Regions from separate parts of the Pectobacterium artocarpous genome, predicted to be linked through region 2. Evidence: predicted binding sites of a transcription regulator. Region 2 holds the regulator's gene; each other region holds the start of a gene.
What was found. The regulator LexA, encoded in region 2, represses DNA repair genes until DNA is damaged. The targets are predictions, from matches to a motif close to TNCTGTATGTACATACAGNA.
Positions count from the first base shown of each region.

Region 1: ACKQAD_RS06995 (DNA translocase FtsK 4TM domain-containing protein) is a predicted target of LexA. The motif match lies at 1,957-1,976, and genes of this name have one in related genera.
Region 3: sulA (SOS-induced cell division inhibitor SulA) is a predicted target of LexA. The motif match lies at 3,916-3,935, and genes of this name have one in related genera.

Region 1 is NZ_JBJXVK010000008.1:25,488-32,765, reverse strand. It holds gene ACKQAD_RS06995 (DNA translocase FtsK 4TM domain-containing protein) at 1-1,898, opposite strand, end outside; gene lrp (leucine-responsive transcriptional regulator Lrp) at 2,013-2,507, opposite strand; gene trxB (thioredoxin-disulfide reductase) at 3,089-4,051, shown strand; gene cydD (heme ABC transporter permease/ATP-binding protein CydD) at 4,287-6,053, shown strand; gene cydC (heme ABC transporter ATP-binding protein/permease CydC) at 6,053-7,278, shown strand, end outside.
Region 2 is NZ_JBJXVK010000016.1:16,150-23,427, reverse strand. It holds gene ACKQAD_RS11715 (LysR family transcriptional regulator) at 1-301, opposite strand, end outside; gene ACKQAD_RS11710 (pirin family protein) at 415-1,113, shown strand; gene zur (zinc uptake transcriptional repressor Zur) at 1,220-1,729, shown strand; gene ACKQAD_RS11700 (CsbD family protein) at 1,831-2,040, opposite strand; gene lexA (transcriptional repressor LexA) at 2,518-3,126, opposite strand; gene ACKQAD_RS11690 (diacylglycerol kinase) at 3,237-3,602, opposite strand; gene plsB (glycerol-3-phosphate 1-O-acyltransferase PlsB) at 3,730-6,198, shown strand; gene ubiA (4-hydroxybenzoate octaprenyltransferase) at 6,330-7,193, opposite strand; gene ubiC (chorismate lyase) at 7,206-7,278, opposite strand, start outside.
Region 3 is NZ_JBJXVK010000021.1:12,877-20,154, reverse strand. It holds gene ACKQAD_RS14290 (AAA family ATPase) at 1-1,170, opposite strand, end outside; gene matP (macrodomain Ter protein MatP) at 1,348-1,806, shown strand; gene ompA (porin OmpA) at 1,931-3,025, opposite strand; gene sulA (SOS-induced cell division inhibitor SulA) at 3,388-3,894, opposite strand; gene ACKQAD_RS14270 (TfoX/Sxy family DNA transformation protein) at 4,119-4,739, shown strand; gene yccS (YccS family putative transporter) at 4,756-6,891, opposite strand; gene ACKQAD_RS14260 (YccF domain-containing protein) at 6,911-7,278, opposite strand, start outside.

The DNA.
Region 1 (7,278 bases), on a different contig from region 2:
ATTGCCGGATGACGCGCAGGTGCCGCCGGACTGTCCTGCTGCGTAACCTCTGCAGGAACTGACGTCGCTTGCACTGGCTGATCAAACGTCAACGGGCTGCACTCATCATCATCCTCACCGGCATGCATAGGAAGATCGGATTCGGCACGATAAGACGGCTGCGTATATGTAGGTTTACTGAACGTAGGCGGCTCAGGCTCACGATTATTCTCCGCGCTAAACGGCGAGAATGAAAAATCGTTATGCGCTACCACAGGAGCTGGTTGGACGGGCTCACTGACCGCAGGCGGTACTGTCGGAGCGGGGATTTCTTCATCGCGCTGCAATGCATCAGCATCATAACGGGATTGCTGCTGTGCAGCGAAATCTCTGGCTAACTGCGCTTGCAAAAGCGCGTCTTCATTCTCTTCCTGTAACGGATATTCATCACCGTAACGCTGGCGCTGCTGATTCAGGTACTCCTGCTGTAGCGCGGCTTCCTGACGAGCGATATCATCAGGTGTTTCTTCCTGATAGATGTCGCTCGTCAATTCCGTTTTCGCACTCTCATTCTGCGCCTGTAGCCTTGCTTGCTCTTCAGCCAGCCGCTGCGACGGCAATTTGATTCCGTATGACGCCAATTCGCGTCGAGTAGGAATGCGTACCGGATTAGGGCGCGGTAGTTCCGGCCCCACGCCGCGTTTAATCTGCGGATTATCATCACCATCGGCGCTAAACGCAGGCATAAAGGTGTTATTCTCGTTGAAATGCGTATCACGTGAAGGCTGTGTCGGTTCCGCAAAAGGCTGAACTACCGGTGCCGTTACGGTACTATTTCCGTAAGGCGTATACGCGCTGCTATGAAGTTCAGGCGACGTCGCGATCTCAGTCATCGCTGCAGGCGTTTCAGGAATTTCAAACGAATAGAGCGGTGGATTCAGCGACGATGCCTTATCAATCGTTGATGGAGCAACAGATGGCACAATACCAGACGATGCGTCAGGTAACGCCGAATCTGACGCGGTCAGTTCAGGGAATGTTGATCCTGCCGCTGGCGTTTCTGCTGAGAAGGTCGGTGTTATTGCAGCCATAGTGTTTTCGGCTGAAGATGATGACGTATCTATCTTATTATCTTCCGCCGTATCGTTTACGACATCAGCCATAGAAGGGGCAGAAAACAGTACATCATCGTCATCGCGCGGCTGCATTATTGCCTCCCCCGACGCTTCATCGTGGCGTAGGTTAAGCACATCGCGTTCATCTTCTTCACGATCGTTTTCTTCACTGCACTCTTCATCGCGACGTGAACGGTTTGACATAAATGTCAGACAGCCCAACACGCCTGCACCAATTTTTTCAGCAATCGTTAGCCATGACCAACCGGTAAACAACGTTAACCCTGCGCCCCACACGCACAGCAGAATCAGCGTCGCGCCCATGCTGTTGAAACGCGGAATCATTGAGCTGCTCAATAGGCTTCCCAAGACACCACCAGAAGCAAAATAGTAGAGATCGTCAATATTCAACGCAGCCAGACCACAAGAGGTCAGAATCAGCGCCAATGTCCCAATCAGACGAAGTGAAAAGGTAAAGTAGTCAATAGACTGGTGGTTATCACGCTGACGGAAAGCAGCCCAACACAGGGATAACATAATCGGCGGAATGGCATAGGCCAACACACCAAAAATAAAGAACAGCGTATCCGCCAGCCATGCACCTGCTACCCCACCCAAGTTGTGAATAGGCTCATGCCATGCAGTCTGTGACCAACTGGGATCGGAGGGGCTGAAACTGAGTAGTGCGACACTGAGATAAACCGCAAAAAGTGCCACAACGATTAAAATCGCTTCAAGCAAACGACGTGTTCCACTGAGCTTTTTCAGGGTAACGTCTTTATCTTCTGTATATTCCTGGCTCAAGAGTCTCTCCAGGGGCCTGTAAGGTTTATGACAAAGCGCCGAGAAAACCCGGCGCTGGGACTGTATAAATTCACAGGAGTGTAGCTGAATTTATCGGGTTTTGCACCCACACGTTTATCGCGTCTTAATGACCAGACGGTTACTTTGTTTCACTTCTTCCATCACCACGTAAGTACGGGTGTCGTTTACGCCCGGCAAACGTAGCAGCGTTTCGCCCAGGAGCTTACGGTAAGCGGACATATCCGGCACGCGCGTTTTCAACAGGTAGTCAAAATCACCAGAAACCAGGTGGCACTCCTGAATCTCTTCCAGCTTCTGCACAGCAGCATTGAACTGCTCAAACACATCAGGCGCGCCACGATTTAGTGTAATTTCAACAAAAACCAGCAGTGACGCATCCAGATAATGCGGGTTTAGCAACGCTGTATAGCCATTAATGAAACCCTGTCTTTCCAGACGACGCACACGCTCCAGACAAGGTGTTGGCGACAACCCAACACGTTTGGATAGCTCGACATTGGAAATACGTCCATCTTTTTGCAATTCGTTCAGGATGTTACGATCAATACGATCGAGATCTTTTCCTGGCCGTTTTTTAGTGTCTACCATTATTATGGTCTCTCTTCACTTTTCCCTGCACCCGCTTTACCCCGATAGACCTCATGTATCAGAGCTACCCTTAAAGAAGACACGCTGCCTATTTTGTATATCAACAGTCATTAACTTCTCGTTCTCGTCCCACGTAATGTTCACCTGCGAAGAAGACCCTCACGTCATATCCGTGGCCCAAAGGCCTACCAGGCAAAAACGAATAAAAGCCGAGCTTTTAACTGTTCACATACAAAAAATTTCCTCTTACCCAGATGTTTTCGCAAATGCACAGCCGATTGTCAAAGCAAAACAACGAAAATCAGAAGAAACTGCCAGATTGGATAGGCAAGGACCATTCGCCGAGGTGACTTCAATCATTTTACTTATGAATGTGGCTGATTTTTCAGCTGTTTGTCATAATCATCGTCATTAACGATTAAACAAATAGCTAGCAACTTTTCTGCATACTTTTTTTACTCATGTAATTTCCTTACAATCATTCTTATTGTCCGTGGCAGAGACTGTTCATAATAAGTCAGCGTGTTTGTCGTAGAGACCGTTCATATGAACATTATCCGCCATCATGAAATGAGGAAAGCATGGGTACCGTTAAACACCACAAGTTGTTGATTCTGGGCTCAGGCCCGGCTGGCTATACTGCCGCAGTTTATGCTGCGCGGGCGAATTTACAGCCAGTATTGATCACTGGTATGGAAAAAGGCGGTCAGTTGACGACCACGACCGAAGTAGAAAACTGGCCGGGCGACGCCGATGAGTTAACTGGCCCGCTGTTAATGGAACGCATGCACGCACATGCGACCAAATTCAATACCGAAGTGATCTTCGATCATATTGGACATGTTGATTTGCAGAACCGTCCCTTCCGTTTATTTGGTGATAGCGACGAATACACCTGTGACGCACTGATCATCGCCACGGGTGCATCGGCTCGCTACCTTGGTCTGCCATCTGAAGAGGCATTTAAAGGCAAGGGCGTTTCCGCCTGCGCAACCTGTGACGGATTCTTCTATCGTAAGCAAAAAGTCGCCGTAGTTGGCGGCGGAAATACCGCCGTTGAAGAAGCACTGTATCTGTCTAACATCGCTTCGGAAGTGCACTTAATCCACCGCCGCGAGGCATTCCGCTCAGAGAAGATTCTGATCGACCGTCTGATGGATAAAGTCAAAAACGGCAACATTATCCTGCATACCAACCGTACGTTGGATGAAGTGCTTGGCGATGACATGGGTGTGACCGGTGTTCGTATCCGCGATACGCAAAGCGATGCAGCGGAAGAGCTGGAACTGTCTGGCGTGTTTATCGCTATCGGTCACAGTCCGAACACCGCCGTGTTCGGTGGTCAGTTGGAACTGGAAAATGGTTATATTAAGGTGCAATCCGGAATTCACGGCAACGCGACACAGACCAGCATCCCTGGTGTTTTTGCCGCAGGTGACGTCATGGACCACATTTACCGTCAGGCCATTACCTCCGCAGGTACCGGCTGTATGGCGGCACTCGATGCAGAGCGTTACCTGGACGGATTGACCGTTAACAAGTAATCCACTGTTGATTACGGAGCGGAGACAGCCGTTCCGTTTTCTTCCCTCTAACTTACCTCACGCAACACAAAAATTGATCGTCCCCCCATTTCCCCTCTCCTTTTCGTTTGCAGCACGCCCCCGTCGCGGTAACATGGCTCATTCTGCCTGATAGAAGATAATTTTGTTAACTAACAGTTGCATGAGAGTTGTTTTCTGTTAAATCCATTTCTGCAATATAACGAACTGGTGCCTGATGAAAAAAACCAGACAGCAAGAACTGACCGCCTGGCTGAAACAGCAGAGTAAGCTGGCGCAACGTTGGCTACGGATTTCACTGCTGCTTGGATTCCTGAGCGGCACGTTAATCGTGGCACAAGCCTGGCTATTAGCTACGCTGCTTCATGCCTTGATCATCGAGCATGCCCCTCGAGAATCCCTGCTCCCCCCTTTTTTTCTGCTTATCGCCACTTTTATTCTGCGTGCGTTCAACAGTGTGTTACGCGAACGTGTCGGTTTTCTGTGCGGACAAGCAGTACGACAGCAAATTCGTAAGCTGGTACTGGACCGATTGCAACAGCTTGGCCCTGCCTGGGTAAAAGGTAAACCGGCCGGCAGTTGGACAACGATGATCCTTGAGCAGATAGATGATATGCAAGATTATTACGCCCGCTACCTGCCGCAAATGTATCTTGCCGCACTGATTCCTATGCTTATCTTAATCACGATTTTTCCGCTGAACTGGGCCGCAGGTTTGATCCTGTTTCTGACCGCTCCGCTTATCCCGCTTTTTATGGCGCTGGTCGGCATGGGCGCAGCGGATGCTAACCGACGCAACTTTCTGGCGCTGGCACGCCTGAGCGGACATTTCCTCGATCGCCTTCGTGGGATGGAGACGCTACGTCTGTTTCATCGTGGCAAAGCTGAAACCGAACAAATCCGCCATGCTTCCGAGGATTTTCGCAGTCGCACGATGGAAGTACTGCGCATGGCGTTTCTCTCCTCAGGCGTACTAGAATTTTTCGCTTCCATTTCAATCGCCGTTGTCGCCGTCTATTTCGGTTTCTCTTATCTCGGAGAACTGGATTTCGGTCACTACGGAATGGGGGTGACACTCTTCGCCGGTTTTCTTGTGCTGATTCTGGCACCGGAATTTTTTCAACCTTTACGCGATCTGGGTACGTTCTATCATGCCAAAGCTCAGGCTATCGGCGCAGCAGAATCGCTGGTGACTTTTTTATCCGAGGAAGGTGAAACGGTAGGCTTTGGCACCCACACCTTCAGCAGCGATACTGCCATTGCTATTCGGGCCGAAGATCTGGTTGTCCTCGCGCCGAATGGCACGCCACTGACCCAACCGTTGACGTTCGATATTCGCGCAGGCGAACGTATCGCGTTGGTCGGTCTCAGCGGCGCAGGAAAAAGCTCACTGCTTAATATGCTGCTAGGGTTCCTGCCCTATCGCGGGTCATTGACCGTCAACGGTCAGGCACTAAACACGCTGACGCCTGAATCATGGCGCAAGCAATTAAGCTGGGTTGGGCAAAACCCTCATTTACCTGAACAGACGCTGCGCAGCAATATTCTGCTGAGTAACCCACAGGCCAGTATTGTGGAATTACAGCAGGCGATTGAGCGTGCCTATGTACAAGAGTTTTTACCTCAGCTACCGCAGGGGCTGGAAACCACAATCGGTGACAGCGCGGCGCGCTTATCTGTTGGGCAGGCACAGCGCGTCGCCGTTGCCCGCGCGCTTATTCATCCTTGCAACTTATTGCTGCTGGATGAACCATCAGCCAGTCTGGATGCCCATAGCGAAGAGCTGGTTATGACGGCGTTGAATAAAGCCGCACGCCACCAGACCACGTTGCTAGTCACGCACCAGCTCAACGATATCACCGAATATGATGCGATTTGGGTAATGGACGGTGGTCGGTTAGTCCAACAAGGGGATTATCAAACACTCCGCGCCGAAGCAGGCCCCTTTGCGACGTTGCTGGCACAACGACAGGAGGCGCTGTAATGGCTCAGAGAAAAACGATGCAGGTATTAAAACCGTTTCTGGGACTCTATCGCCAACACATCTGGCGCTTAAGTCTGGGCATTGCGCTGGCTATTGCTACACTACTTGCCAGTATTAGCCTACTCGCCCTATCCGGCTGGTTTCTTGCGGGAGCCGCACTGGCAGGACTTGTCGGGCTGCTCACCTTTAACTATATGCTGCCCGCTGCCGGCGTGCGGGGTGCGGCTATCGCACGTACGGCGGGGCGTTATGGAGAAAGAGTCGTCAGTCATGATGCCACTTTCCGCGTTCTGCTGCGCTTACGTGTTTTCACCTTTTCACGTATTTTGCCGCTCTCTCCGGGTGGGCTGGCGCAATTTCGTCAGGCTGAGCTGCTCAACCGACTTGTGGCGGACGTGGATACGCTCGACCACCTCTATCTTCGCGTGATTTCCCCCATCGTCAGCGCATTCGCGGTCATTCTTATCGTCTGTTACGGTCTGAGCTTCATTGACGCCTCATTGGCGTTAACGCTTGGTGCCATCATGCTGGTGCTGCTGCTGTGTCTGCCAGTTTTGTTTTATCGGGCAGGAAACGGCATCGGGCAGGAGTTGACCGCATTGCGGGCACAATACCGCCTTCAACTAACCACTTGGCTGCAAGGTCAGGCGGAGCTAACCGTCTTCGGCGCACTCGATCGCGTCCGTCAACAGTTGGCACTGGTGGAAATTAACTGGCTGCGTCGTCAACGCCAGCAAGCCAATCTTACCGGCCTGTCTCAGGCGCTGATGATTCTGTGCAGCGGGCTGACCGTTACCCTGATTCTGTGGCTGGCGGCGGATGGCGTTGGCGGTAATCCACAGCCCGGCGCATTGATTGCCCTGTTCGTGTTTGCCTCGCTTGCCGCTTTCGAGGCATTGGCCCCCGTAACGGCGGCTTTCCAGCATATGGGACAAGTGATTGCCTCCGCCGCGCGGGTCGATCAAATCATTCGCCAGCCCGTTGACATCACATTTCCTGATCATGGACCAGACATTTCACGCGAAGCCTCAGTTGAACTCTCACATGTCAGGTTCACGTACCCCGGTCAGCCACAGCCCGTGTTACAGAATATCGCCCTTTCCATTAAGCCGGGCGAGCATTTGGCGCTGCTGGGCCGTACCGGGTGCGGGAAATCGACGCTATTACAGCTGCTAACCCGGGCATGGAATTGTGAATGCGGGGATATTACGCTGAATGGCCACTC
Region 2 (7,278 bases):
TCGTCAGGTGCGTTTCCCAACCTCGCGCCAGTGCTTCAGCATCTGTCGTGAGCTTATCCGCAGCTTCCAGCAGGATACGTCCGCGTTCCAGCAGCATGCGCCCGACATTCGTGAATTTAGTACGATGCCCGGAACGATCGAACAACACCACATCTAGCTCTTCTTCCAGTTTCTGCATGGTATAGCTCAGCGCCGAAGGCACCCTACCCAACTCGTCTGCCGCAGCGGCAAAGCTGCCACGACGATCGATCGCATCCATCACCCTCAAGGCTTCCAGCGTCAATGCTCGTTCTTTCGCCATCTTGGTACTCATTCAGGAATTTTGAATATACCCACCAGATTAACTAGCTAACAATCCAACGTCTACACAATTACTATCGGTTTAATAAATAATTATCTGGGGGGATAAAAATTATGATCACACGAAGAGCAGCGGGGCAATGCGGCCAAGCCGACTATGGCTGGTTGCAGGCACGCTACACCTTCTCTTTTGGTCACTATTTTGACCCACAATTGCTGGGCTACGCTTCTCTGCGCGTGCTCAATCAGGAAGTATTAGCGCCGGGGGCATCATTCCAGCCACGCACCTACCCACAGGTTGATATTCTGAACATTATTCTTCATGGCGAAGCTGAATACCGCGACAGCAACGGCCGCCACGTTCAGGCCAAAGCTGGCGATGTTCTGTTGCTCGCGACTCAGTCGAACGTCAGCTATAGCGAACATAATATCAACGCCAGTAAGGCTCTGACGCGTATGCAATTGTGGCTGAACGCCTGCCAGAGCCGTGAGAACAGTCCATTACAGCGTATGGAATTGGATTCATCAAGTCATACTCTGCTTGCTTCGCCAGAAGGTGAACAGAACAGCCTGCAACTGCGCCAGCAGGTTTGGATCCATCATGTTGATCTCCAGCAGAATGAGCAAAGCACGATCGCGCTACAGGGGAATCAGGCATACCTTCAGTTGATCCATGGTTCAATGGTGGTAAAAGGCGACCAGCACAGTGAAGCTTTACACTGCGGCGACGGAGCCTTCATCAAAGAAGAAACCACGTTGACGCTACAAGCAGAAGCACCGTTACGGGCGTTGCTCATCGATCTGGTCGTGTAGTCTCCCTGTTCGTTGTTTTCGCAGGAAAACGCTGCCAGTTCGGCGTTTTTATTCAGTCGTGGTAAGATATCCGTCTTGTTCCTCAATGCGTCAGGATGATATGACAATGGATTCAACCAAACAGGACAAACTTCTTGCCCAGGCTGAACAGATTTGTCAGCAGCGCGCCGTGCGTCTCACGCCGCAGCGGTTAGAGGTCTTACGCCTTATGGCACAGCAGTCCGGTGCTATCAGCGCTTATGACCTGCTGGATCTGCTGCGCGTTTCCGAGCCTCAGGCGAAACCGCCGACCGTCTATCGCGCGCTGGATTTTCTGCTGGAACAAGGCTTCATTCATCGAGTCGAATCAAACAACAGCTACGTGCTGTGCCACCATATCGAAGACCACAGCCATACGTCGGCTCTGTTCATCTGCGACCGCTGCGGGCAGGTCACGGAACGTCAAACCGAAGGTGTGGAAGAAATATTACGTAGCCTGGCACAGCAGTCGGGATTTACGCTACGCCACAGCGTTGTGGAAGCTCACGGGCTGTGTGGCGGCTGTCAGGAAGTGGCAGCGTGCAATCAGCCGGATCATTGCGATCACGACCATACGGTTCCGATTAAAAAACGTTAGCGCTCATTGATGGAACCTCCCGTGTGGCAAGGGTTTTCTAGATACAAAAAACGATAGCCTCGAGGGCTATCGTCCCTTTCTGCGGATAAGTATCGCGTTCGCTACCAGTGATATTTGTGGTGCTCTTCCCAGTGTTTCACTTCTTTCTCTGCCGCTTCTTTTTCGTACCCGTAACGCTCTTGGATTCTCCCCACCAGTTGGTCACGTTTACCTTCGATGACCGTCAGGTCGTCATCCGTTAATTTGCCCCATTGCTCTTTCGCTTTACCTTTAAACTGTTTCCAGTTACCGCTGGCTTGGTCTTTATTCATAAGAATCTCCGTACCTTAGGTGTATTGCGCATCAAGGAATCGTGACTACCGACGTAGGCGCCAGTGTCAGATAAATAGGTTAATTCAGTAAGCAGCATCATCGTGTGAATCATCATCGTTTTCTTCGCCACTGTCTCCCTTGATTACCGGGCTAACCTAAATGTGCTGGCTAATGATCAATCACAAAATGATCACTTAAGATAAAAATGCTTACCTTAATAAAAATTATAGCCGAATATTTCACTTAAAATAAAAAACAAGGAATCTGTAACTAGTATGAGCACACAGAAAAGAAATACGCGGTAGAAAGCAGTGAAAAAACAGGCGGTAAGAAGAGCTGGAGAAAACTCACGTGAAATGTAACTAAATGTATACTGCTAGCAGATTAACACATGGAGCACTTAACACATGAAGCGATTAACACGCAGAACGCGATGCACTGAACTGGACAGATGAGCAGTGCATCTCTGTGAACCGTCAGCTCCAGTCGCTGTTGCGAATGACGCCAACCGCTAAGCCTTCTATAGAAAAACTTTGCTCACTCAGGTCGACAACAATCGGGGCAAACTCTTCATTTTCAGCGAGAAGGTGCACCATATTACCTTGCTTTTTCAGGCGTTTTACCGTCACTTCATCTTCAATGCGTGCCACGACAATCTGACCGTTGCGCACATCTTCCGTTTTATGTACGGCCAGCAAATCACCATCCAATATACCGATATTTTTCATCGACATGCCGCTCACCCGCAGCAAAAAATCTGCGCAGGGTTTGAACATAGCAGGGTCAACCTGATAGTGACATTCAATATGTTCCTGTGCCAGCAGAGGCTCACCTGCGGCCACACGACCAACCAGAGGAATACCCGCTTCTTCTTCCATCAGCAGACGAATACCGCGAGAAGCGCCTGAGACAATTTCAATCACGCCTTTACGCGCCAGCGCTTTTAGATGTTCTTCAGCCGCATTGGGAGAGCGAAATCCCAGTTGTTGAGCAATTTCCGCACGCGTTGGCGGCATTCCGGTCTGCGCAATATGATCGCGGATCAGGTCATAAACCTGCTGCTGCCTTGCTGTTAATACTTTCATTCCGCCCCCTGGTTGTTTATACAGTCTTGCTGTGAGTATATACAGGTAAGCCACAATTGGGAATGAAGATATAGACAAAGCCTCTGACTTTTATTCATTTATGCGTACCGTCAGGCAAAATGTTGCCAGAGGATGCTGCCCCACACGACAGCAGCTAACAAGATGGCAACAAAAACAGCCGCCGATCCGATATCTTTCGCCCGACCAGATAATTCGTGGTGCTCAGGGCCAATGCGATCAACAACGGCTTCAATGGCGCTGTTAGCCAGCTCAAATAGCATAATCAATACCACAGACCCGATCAGCAGCAGCTTCTCAACCAGCGTAACCCGCAGCAAACACGCAATAACCACGCCGACAATCGTCAATATGGTTTCCTGACGAAAGGCCACCTCATGCTGCCACGCCTGCTGTAGTCCCTTAAGAGAATAACCGGTTGCCTTAATAATCCGGGTCATCCCCGTTGCTTTATTCATTTATCCTCCGCTATTTATGCAAAATAGTTCGCATTTTAACTCGCCTGTGTTGTCTCATCACCACAGATCTCCGCTGCAGTTTCTGGTATCCTTGCGGCGCATTGCTAACAAGAGGCTCCAAGTTGTTATGTCAGGCTGGCGTAAAATTTACTATAACTTATTGAATATTCCGCTGAAACTGCTGGTTAAAAGCAAAGTTATTCCCGCAGATCCAGTGACCGAGCTGGGGTTAGATCCCTCACGTCCTATACTCTATGTTCTGCCTTACAACTCTCAGGCGGATCTCTTGACGCTACGTGCGAAATGCCTGGCATTGGGCTTGCCCGATCCCTCGCAATCGCTCGAATTCAATGGCGTCGAACTCCCTAGCCATGTCTTTATTAATGACGGGCCGCGCGTTTTCCGCTATTACGTTCCCAAACAGAAATCTGTCAAACTGTTCCACGATTACTTGGATCTGCATCGCGCCAATCCAGATTTAGACGTGCAGATGGTGCCAGTTTCCGTGATGTTTGGGCGCTCTCCAGGTCGGGAAGGCCACTCTCAGGCCACACCGCATCTGCGATTGCTAAACGGCATTGAGAAATTCTTTGCCGTCCTGTGGTTAGGGCGTGACAGTTTTGTCCGCTTCTCCAGCCCAGTGTCGCTGCGCTATATGGCGACCGAGCATGGCACTGACAAAACCATAGCCCACAAACTGGCGCGTGTCGCGCGTATGCACTTCTCCCGCCAACGTTTGGCGGCAGTTGGCCCGCGCTTGCCGGTACGTCAGGAGCTGTTTAATAAGCTGCTGGATTCCAAAGCGATCAAGAAAGCCGTAGACGATGAAGCACGCAGTAAGAAGATTTCCCATGAAAAAGCGCAGCAGAACGCGATTGCGCTGATGGAAGAAATCGCCGCTGACTTTTCCTACGAGGCCGTGCGTCTGTCGGATCGCGTTTTAAGCTGGACGTGGAACCGCCTTTATCAGGGGATCAACGTCCATAACGCCGAACGCGTTCGCCAGTTGGCGCAGGATGGTCACGGTATCGTCTATGTGCCCTGCCACCGCAGCCATATGGACTATCTGTTGTTGTCCTACGTCCTGTACCATCAGGGCTTAGTGCCGCCGCACATCGCCGCAGGCATCAATCTTAATTTCTGGCCCGCAGGCCCGATCTTCCGTCGTCTTGGCGCTTTCTTCATTCGTCGTACCTTCAAGGGCAACAAGCTGTATTCCACGATTTTCCGTGAATATCTGGGTGAATTGTTTGCCCGCGGCTATTCGGTGGAATACTTTATGGAAGGTGGACGTTCGCGCACGGGTCGTCTGTTGGAACCTAAAACCGGTACGCTAGCCATGACCATTCAGGCCATGCTCAGAGGCGGCACGCGCCCTATCACGCTGGTGCCGATTTATGTCGGTTACGAGCATGTGATGGAAGTCGGCACCTATGCGAAAGAGCTGCGCGGCGCGGTGAAGGAAAAAGAAGGCTTTATGCAGATGGTGCGTGGTTTACGCAAACTACGCAATTTGGGCCAGGGTTATGTGAACTTCGGCGAACCGCTCCCGCTGACCACCTACCTGAACCAGCATGTTCCGCAATGGCGTGATGCGATTGATCCCATCGAAGCACAGCGCCCAAGCTGGCTCACGCCGACGGTGCAGGATATCTCTATGGATATCATGGTACGCATCAATAATTCTGCGGCAGCAAACGCGATGAACCTGTGTTCGACGGCCTTGCTGGCATCGCGCCAGCGCTCGTTGACGCGCGAACAAATGCAAGAACAGCTGGATTGCTATCTACAACTGCTGCGCCAGGTTCCTTACCACAAGGATATTACGGTTCCCAAAAAGACAGCGGATGAACTGTTGGAACATGCGCTGAGCATGAACAAGTTCGAAGTCGAGAAGGACAGTATTGGCGATATCATCATCCTGCCGCGCGAGCAGGCCGTTCTGATGACGTACTATCGCAATAACATCCAGCATCTGTTGGTCTTACCGTCGCTGATCGCCAGCATCGTCATCCATCATCGCCGGATTACGCTTGCCGACGTCGTGCGACAGATCGCACTGATCTATCCGCTGCTGCAATCCGAACTGTTCCTGCACTATTCCAAAGAACAGTTAGCGGGCGTGCTCGAAACATTAGCTAATGAATTGGTTCGACAGCAGTTGCTATGCAGCCGTGACGGTGAACTAGCTATCAACCCGCCACGTATCCGCACACTGCAATTGCTGTCAGCAGGCGTGCGTGAAACGCTGCAACGCTATGCGATTACCCTGTCTTTACTGTGTGCAAATCCAGAAATCAACCGCGGCACGCTGGAGAAAGAGAGCCGGAATATGGCGCAACGCCTGTCCGTCCTGCACGGTATCAACGCCCCTGAGTTCTTTGATAAAGCCGTGTTCTCAACGTTGGTCGCCACCTTACGGACAGAAGGGTATATCACCGACAGCGCGGAAGCGGCGCAAGGCGATATCGTAGCGATCTACAACATTCTCGGCGATCTGATCAACCCGGAAGTGCGTTTGACTATTGAAAGCGCCAGCTCATCTACTGAAATGGAAGCCGATAGTCAGGCAGTGGAAGAGACAACACTGGAATAGTCAGGCTGGAAAATGGCGGATAATACGCCGCCATCAAGCCGCAGATGTGCTTAGCGTTGCAAACACATCGAGATATTCAGCCATAAAAAAAGCAGCGAGAAATCGCTGCTTTTTTACTTCTGATGTTCAGCTTACAGGCCAAACAGCACACCAATAAATATCGCCATTCCCGCATATTTATTATTGTGGAACGCCTTAAAACAGGCATCGCGCTCGCGACCGGCTGTGAGTATTTGCTGATAGACAAACATCCCACCAGCCACCAGAAGCGAAATGTAGTAGGGGGTTCCCAATCCGCTGATCTTTCCTAAAATCAGCAGCAGCGCCAGCATGCTAAACTGCAATAATCCGATGATGAGATTGTCAAAGCGGCCAAATAGGATCGCGGTGGATTTCACCCCGATCTTCAGGTCGTCATCGCGATCCACCATCGCATATTGGGTATCGTAGGCACCCGTCCAGCAGATATACGCCAGAAACATCATCCAGCAGGTCGCAGGCAGGCTTTCACTCACCGCAGCATACGCCATCGGAATCGACCAGCCAAACGCCGCGCCCAGCACAAACTGAGGAAGATGGCTGACCCGTTTCATAAACGGATAAACCCATGCCAGCCCCAGCCCTGCCACGGACAGCCAGATCGTCATCGTATTCAGCGTCAGTACCAGACCAAACGCCAGCAAGACCAGAACGACAAACAACACTTTGGCAGATTGCTCGCTCACTTCACCGCTAGGCAATGGACGAGAAGCCGTGCGTTTTACATGACCATCAAAATGGCGATCGGCATAATCATTGATGACGCAGCCCGCCGCACGCATTAAGAACACCCCGGCGACAAACACAAAGAGCGTCCACGGTGCGGGTGCTCCCCCACCCGCCAGCCACAGCGCCCATAGCGTTGGCCACAGCAGCAACAGAGAACCTATCGGTTTATCAATCCGCATCAAGCGACAATAAGCCAGCCATTTCCCTGCTGTAACACTTCTTTCCAAGGATTTATCTCCTCAAATTACCTGCCAACCTTCATCACCCGGTGTGTAATAAACCGGTGATTCCGGTAAGAAAAGCTCAGTCAAC
Region 3 (7,278 bases), on a different contig from region 2:
ATGAACGACGCAGCTAATACGCGCTGGTTCACCAAAGGCAACCGGATAGCCAGGGAATTCGAGTACAGACAGGCCGTTAACCTGGCCGACGACTTCGCCTTCCGTTTCAATCAGGATCTGGCCTAATTCTATTTCATCCTGCATACGCTCACGCAGGTAGCCTTCACGCCATTGACGAGCGGCGACGGCATCAACCAGCGCTTGTTCCGTGATTTGACCATCTCTGGCATACAGCGAGGCGTATTTTAATTGGCTGATTAACCAGCGTGGGCATAACGGTAAATTGCCCTGATCGCCGCTGTAACGCACTGCGATATTGACTAAGGCTGGCCAGGCATCGGCACCCAGTAGCGGCAGTTGATTCTCGCTGCATAGTGCATTGATATAGGCGCACCAGCGCGCCATGTCATCCGTTTCTATCAACTGTAATTGTGCTTCAAATTCGCCGTAAATCGCGTGCTCGCCTAATTCCGGCTCCATATCATGAATATCAGCCAGGCTTTCCCGATCGCCGAGAATAATCAGGCGAATATCAAGCGGCATCGGTGGAATATCAACGGGCAGTGGCTTGCGCTCATCTGGCGATAACCAACGGTAGATACCTTCAGCCATAGTCTGCTTCAGGCGTAGCCACATCAATGGTTGAGCCAACAACGCTCTGGCTGACAGGATCAGCGTACCGCCATTAATCTGATGGATCAGACCTGGATGCAGCGTGATGTCATCGTGAAAACGGCGGACACAGCCGAAGAGCTGTTCAGGCTCGATCCATTCCTGATAGCCACAGGGCTGTTGTGCGGCAAAATTATCCGCAAGTTGTGTGGCTGGTTCGACCCGGATATGACGACCCTCAATGATATATTTACTACCATGTATCGCCCCGGAGTCTGGCCTGATTGCGCCTAGCGCACGGGCGATCAATGCCATATATTCATCGTTCTCCTGCGCTTTCAGCAGCATAAAGCGGGAAGGAGAGCGAGGGTGGCAAAAGAGCGTCAGACTGTCGGCCAGACGCGACTGAATAGCGGAGAATTCAGCAGGAGCAAGCTGAGCTACCTGAGTGAATAGCGTTTGATAAGGCGTATTATTGGGCAGTAAATGCTGCCATGAGAGTCGGTTACTGGTCAAAGTATCAATGTAATCGTCTAATGGAAAAGCGTGATTATACAAGAATAATGTCAAGTGCGCATAAGGAGAGTCATCTCTCCGTCATCTTTAACATGCTGAAGCCTGGACGGTGTTTGGCTGATTGTCTTAAAAGCTGTCAAAAAACTGCCAGAAAACGGTCAAAATCAGGGAAAACTGTTATGCTGAAAATAACGTTACGCGGTCACTGAAGAATTTAATATGAAATATCAACAACTAGAAAATCTTGAGTGCGGATGGAAATGGAAGTACCTAGTGAAAAAACACCGGGAGGGAGAGGAGATTACGCGTTTTCTGGAGCAAAGTGCTGCGGACGAGGCGGTACAGGCACTTCTTAAGATGGAAAACCAGCCGGTGAATGTGCTGGAGTGGATTGCGCAATGCATGAATCCCACTTTAGAGAATCGGATGAAGCAGACGATACGCGCACGGCGTAAACGTCATTTCAATGCGGAGCACCAACATACGCGTAAGAAATCGATCGATCTGGAGTATCTGGTCTGGCAGCGACTTGCTGCTCTGGCCCAGAGGCGTGGCATTACTCTGTCAGAAACGATTGTACAGTTAATTGAAGATGCCGAACATAAAGAGAAATACGTCAACCAGATGTCGTTGCTCAAGCAAGATCTTAAAGCCATTCTGAATAAAGATGAAAGATGAGCGGCGTATGTCATCTGTCACATGCTGACACTTTCAACGTTGCGCAGCAACGGCCCGCAAGATGATGGATAGGGATTCCCGTCATAAAAAAACCTCGCCGGAGCGAGGTTTTTTCGTTAATAACTTAAGCCTGAGGCTGAGTTACAACGTCTTTGATGCCTTTAACTTCGATCTCTACGCGACGATCCGGTGCCAGGCAGTCGATCAGCGCAGCACGAGGTTTCACGTTGTCACAGGTAGAACCGGTAACAGGTTGAGATTTGCCCAAGCCACGAGCAGAGATTTTGTTCGCAGGGATACCTTTAGAAACCAGGTAATCAACGACGCTCTGTGCACGTTTTTCAGACAAGGCTTGGTTGTATTGCTCTGAACCGATACGGTCGGTGAAGCCCAGAACAACAACGGAACCGTCTTTCGGATCCAGTGAGCTCAACTGAGTGTACAGTTGATCCAGTGATTGCTGGCCTTCTGCTTTCAGCGTTGCTTTGTTGAAGTTGAACAGGACGTCAGATTTCAGCGTGAAACGCTTGGTTTCAACAACTGGAGCCGGAGCTGGAGCTGGAGCCGTAACTGGTGCTACGCGGTCATCTTGGCCGAAACGGTAAGACAGGCCAACACTCATCAGCATGTTGTCTGGACGGGCACCAACGGTACCAGCATCACCAATGTTGCTTACCCACTGGTAGTCAACACGAGTAGCCCAGTTTTTGTCGATAGCGTATTCAACACCGATTGCAGCCAGCGGAGAAACGCCAGTGTCATCGTTGTTGATGTCAGTTCTTACTCCGGTGTTCACAGAGGTAGCTGCATGGCTGTCAGCGCGCCATACCATACCACCCAGACGGGTATAAACGTCCAGATCTGGCAGGACTGGGTAGCTCAGTTTAGCAGCCAGTTGGATGCCCTGTGCTTTGAAGCTCGCACTGTCTGCTGCATCAGCAGTAGAACCTGCATACTTCATGCGGCCCAGCCAGTCGTAGCCCAGTTCAAAACCCAAGTACGGGTTAGCTTGATAACCAACAAATGCACCAGCGCCTAACTTACTTTTGATTGGGTTGTTGTTGACACCGGTGTAACCATTTCCGTAGAAACCAGTATCGTGGAATTGAGACACACCCAGTTTACCACCGGTGTACCAGGTATTATCTTTAGGAGCTGCTTGCGCGACGGTCGCGAAGCTTGCCAGTGCCACTGCAACTGCGATAGCTGTTTTTTTCATTTTACGCCTCATTATCATCCAAATCGGTAATTAACCTGAGGGGCTAATAAACCTTTGGTTAAAATCCTTTGGTTGGAGACTTTGCCCTTATTTATGACTCACTGTCAGTCAACTGACGTTATAAAAGAGCAACTCCAGCGAGTTAAAGTCTACAACGTGATGAGAAAGTTACAAGTATGATGTGATTTGCGTCATAAGAAAACCGCACGATTCATACACACTTGCTAACAAATAGTAGATGCTTTTGACAGATCTTACGCCTTTTAGCTGTATTAAATATATCCAAAAGGCCCGCAGAATACCGCTCTGCGGCGATCCGCATAGCATATAACAAGACGGAGTTGAGAAAATTCTTAATTTACTTAATGATACAATGTCGAATGAATTTTAAGGCTGGGAAATAGTCTATAGACGCCACCGCTAGTACTTTCTGACCGCATAATAAAGCCGTATGTATTTCCTGCCTGTGCGGCGTGCCGTAGCCGAACCTTCTCTTCTTCCGTTAATTCGTGTGGTAGCCAGCATAACACCGCGCTGTAATTTCCAGTCAGCAAGGCTCTCTCCATTGCATCAACGGTAAACTGCGGATTGATGTGGTGAAGTTGCACCATTTTATCGAGCGGCAACCCAGATTGCTGTGCCCAGGGACGGCTCAATTTTTGCTGAGGAGAAAGCCATAGCAGCCAACGAGATTGCGTACCTAACTGTTGTAAAAGCGGTAATAGCAGGTGTGTGACTATGGGCTGATCGGCGTTGTAGACGATTTCGCTAATAATTCCGCCCGCGCTGCTCGAGGTTTCCGCAGTATGCTGACTTGCAGAAAACGATGACGGCTGAACGTTGTGAGAGCTGATTGATTGCGTACGCATAATGAGTTCCACCCATAGTGTTACTGTATGGGTATACAGTATATGCTGTGTGCGTGAAAATCAACCTGATTTTTTTGAAAGCGCTTCGCATATTCCTCATGTAAGAGGCAATAAAAACATTTACTGTTTGAAGCCGCATCGGGGCTGTGTTTAATTATTTGTTCCTGCTACAGATGTTTTTAATTGTTCAGGAAGAAATCATTTCAATACTAAGGATTATGGCAATGAAGCAATTATGCAAAAAAAGGATTTTGCAATCTCAGCATTCTTTTTCATCTTTGGGGGACATCACTTCACGTTCCCAATTTGGTGGCTACAGCATCGCAGCAAATAAAACGATTTTTGGACTGGTGTCGGAAGGGGAGCTTTATCTCCGCGCCAGTAAGAAGGATGAAAAGTATTTTCAGCAGCGTGATATGCCTAATCTGGTTTATACCAAGCGCGGTATGCCAGTCCCGTTGAATTATTTCCTTGTCGATGAAGCATTATGGCAAGAACCTGTGCAACTGCTGTATTTTGCCCGTTTGGCGTTGGTCGGCGCGCAGTATGACAAAGCCGTCAGAAGCACCAACGGGCGGCTAAAGGATCTTCCGAATCTTAACCACGATATTGAACGCCTGTTGTGGAAAGCCGGGATAAGAAATGCCGATGAATTACAGCACTATGGCGCGAAAAACAGCTATCTCGAGTTGCGGAAGGTTCGTGCTAATCTGAGTGTCAACGTGCTATTGGCGCTAGCCGGTGCCATTTGTGGCACACATCAGGCGGCTCTTCCCCGCGGTATCCGCAACGACCTGTTGGAATGGTATAAAAACAATACGGCCTCCAAAGGATCAAAGCACTAAGAAATACGCCTTATTTTTATTGTGTAATCATGTCATTCTTTAGCTGTACGAGTTCAGGCAGGAGACTGAGCAACAGGCTGATTTGCTGAATAATTAATGATTCTTTACTGTCTGACTCAGGTGAAAGGGATTGAATGCTGGCAGTAATAGTTTTCAATCCCTGATTGATATGAAAACTTTCCTTTTCGCTATCGTGTAGTGCGTCATCAACATGGCAAACGGCGTCATCTAGCAATTGCAGTGTTTCCGACGAGGCAATTTTCCCTCGATGTGCGCCGAGCGTTGAAATATAGCTTAACAACGTATGATTCAGGCACATGAAGCGAAATGCACTGTCCAGCTTGTTCCGTACCGCATGAGGTTCTGAAGACATATTCGACACGACGGATGCCAGTTCTGCATCGCAGTTATGCGCATCCCGGCGGGCAATACGATAAGGCAGACTATTATCTTTCCCCTGATGATATTGCACCATAATCGCGTCCAGATAACGGCAGTTAGCGTCCAACGTCTTATTGATAACGGCAGGCAGACCGCGAAAGCGCCAGTCCGGCCAGATAAAGCTTACCGCAGCCCATGCGATGGCACACCCCAATAAGGTATCGATAATACGCGGCACCGCGACTTCAAAGCCTTCTCCCAACAGGTTGAAACAGAGCAGGACAAGCAGCGTAATAAACATGGTCGCGTGTGCGTACTGTACGTTGCGAAAGGCGAAAAACAGTACGCCGCTAATGACGATTAACGTGAGCTGCCCTTCCAGCGAAGGGACGAAATGCAAGACAGGCAAACCGAGTAAAATACCGGTCAAGGTCCCAATAATCCTCAGCGTCAGCCGTCGCCGGGTGGCGTTATAGTTGGGCTGACAAACAAACAGACTGGTCAGCAGAATCCAGTAACCATGTTGCATACCCGTTACCTGAATCAACGCATAGCCGCTACAGAGTAGTACGGACATTCGGATTGCATGGCGAAACAGCGCCGACTGGGGCGTCAGGTGGCGGCTAATGCGCAAGCGGACGTCGCTCCAGCCCGTGATTTTGTCATCTGCCAGTGTGTTTTCCGGGTGATTTTCTTGCTCAATGGCCTGTTCGGATTCGATCGTCGCTAACTGGGCATCAATCGCGCGCAGGTTATTTAATAAATAAGTGAGCGCTTTGATTTGCGCAGCGTCCGCTATGTTGTTGGCCGCGATGCGCGCAATAGCGGATTCAAGATGTACGAAAGCCCGCTCAAGGTGGCCGTCATGCTGATATTTTTGCTGGAGCAGAATGGATTGAGACAACTGTTGACAGGCTTTGGCCTGCATGCTGAGCAGGCGTTGAAAGCGGAATAAGACGTCGCTATAGCGCAGTTTTTCACGCAGTTGCGGATAGTAAATATGCGACGAACTGGCCCGTTCGTGAATATCCTGAGCGACAAAATAGTAGTGCAGAGTTTGATGCGTCCCGCGCTGCCCGCGATCGCCACGCAGACGCGTTAATAGCGAGGACTTGGTCTGGTTGAGTATCGCAACCAGTTGGCTGTTTGCCATCGCGACGTCAATCAAGGGCTTGTCGGTTTCTGCTTCAATATCGGGATCGAACAGATTGGCTTTCGCATCCAGATAGCGGGCCAACTGCTGATAACACTGCGCCAGCTTGTCCTGTAACGGACGGATTGGAAATATCAGATGGCCGAACAACGTAAGTAGATTGTACCACGATGCGCCGATCAGCAGCAGGACAGGCTGCTGATACCAGTTGTCGTAAAGAGAGATTCCCAGCATGGTGTAAATCGCGATCAGCAGTGCGCCGAATGCGATAGTCGCATAACGCTGCCCTAATGCGCCGAGCAGAATAAAGCCACAGGTTGATACTGCCAGACCCATTCCGAATAGCCAGGGATAGGGGAAAAGCAGTTCGATCGAGACGGATGCGACAACAAAACAGGACAGCGTAATGAACAAATTACGCAGACGTCCGGTAAGACGATCGTCAAGGTCGGTGAGGGCGGCTGCGACGACACCAAGCGTGACGGGAATGGTCGATGTTGGCTGACCTAGCCACCAGGGAACTGCCGCCGCACCACTGAGTGCGATGAGGATACGAAGGGTGTATAGCCAACTGCTATTGTACACATAGCGGCGAATTCTTGGGGCAAAGGTGAGCAACGTCATATCCTTGATGCCGTTAGCGAAAGTGGCGGCGAGCGTTGTTTTCTCGCGCAGCTTGTGCATGTTCGACGGAAACCACACGACGCCCTACAGGCCACAGCGCGATGGCAGCGATCTTAAAATTGGCGATGCCGACAGGAATGCCAATGATCGTAATGCACTGCGTGATGCCGGTAACGATGTGTGACAGGCAAAGCCACCAGCCAAAGAAAATGAACCAGAAGATATTCAGCAGAGAACCGCCTGCATTGAGAATCGTGCTCTTTTCATCCGGACGTAGCTCATCAACATGAATGGCTTCATTGCCATAAGGCAAGAGCGACAGCTTGGTAATTTCCCAACATGAGCGTGTTAGCGGTAAGGTAAAAATCAGCAGCACGCTGA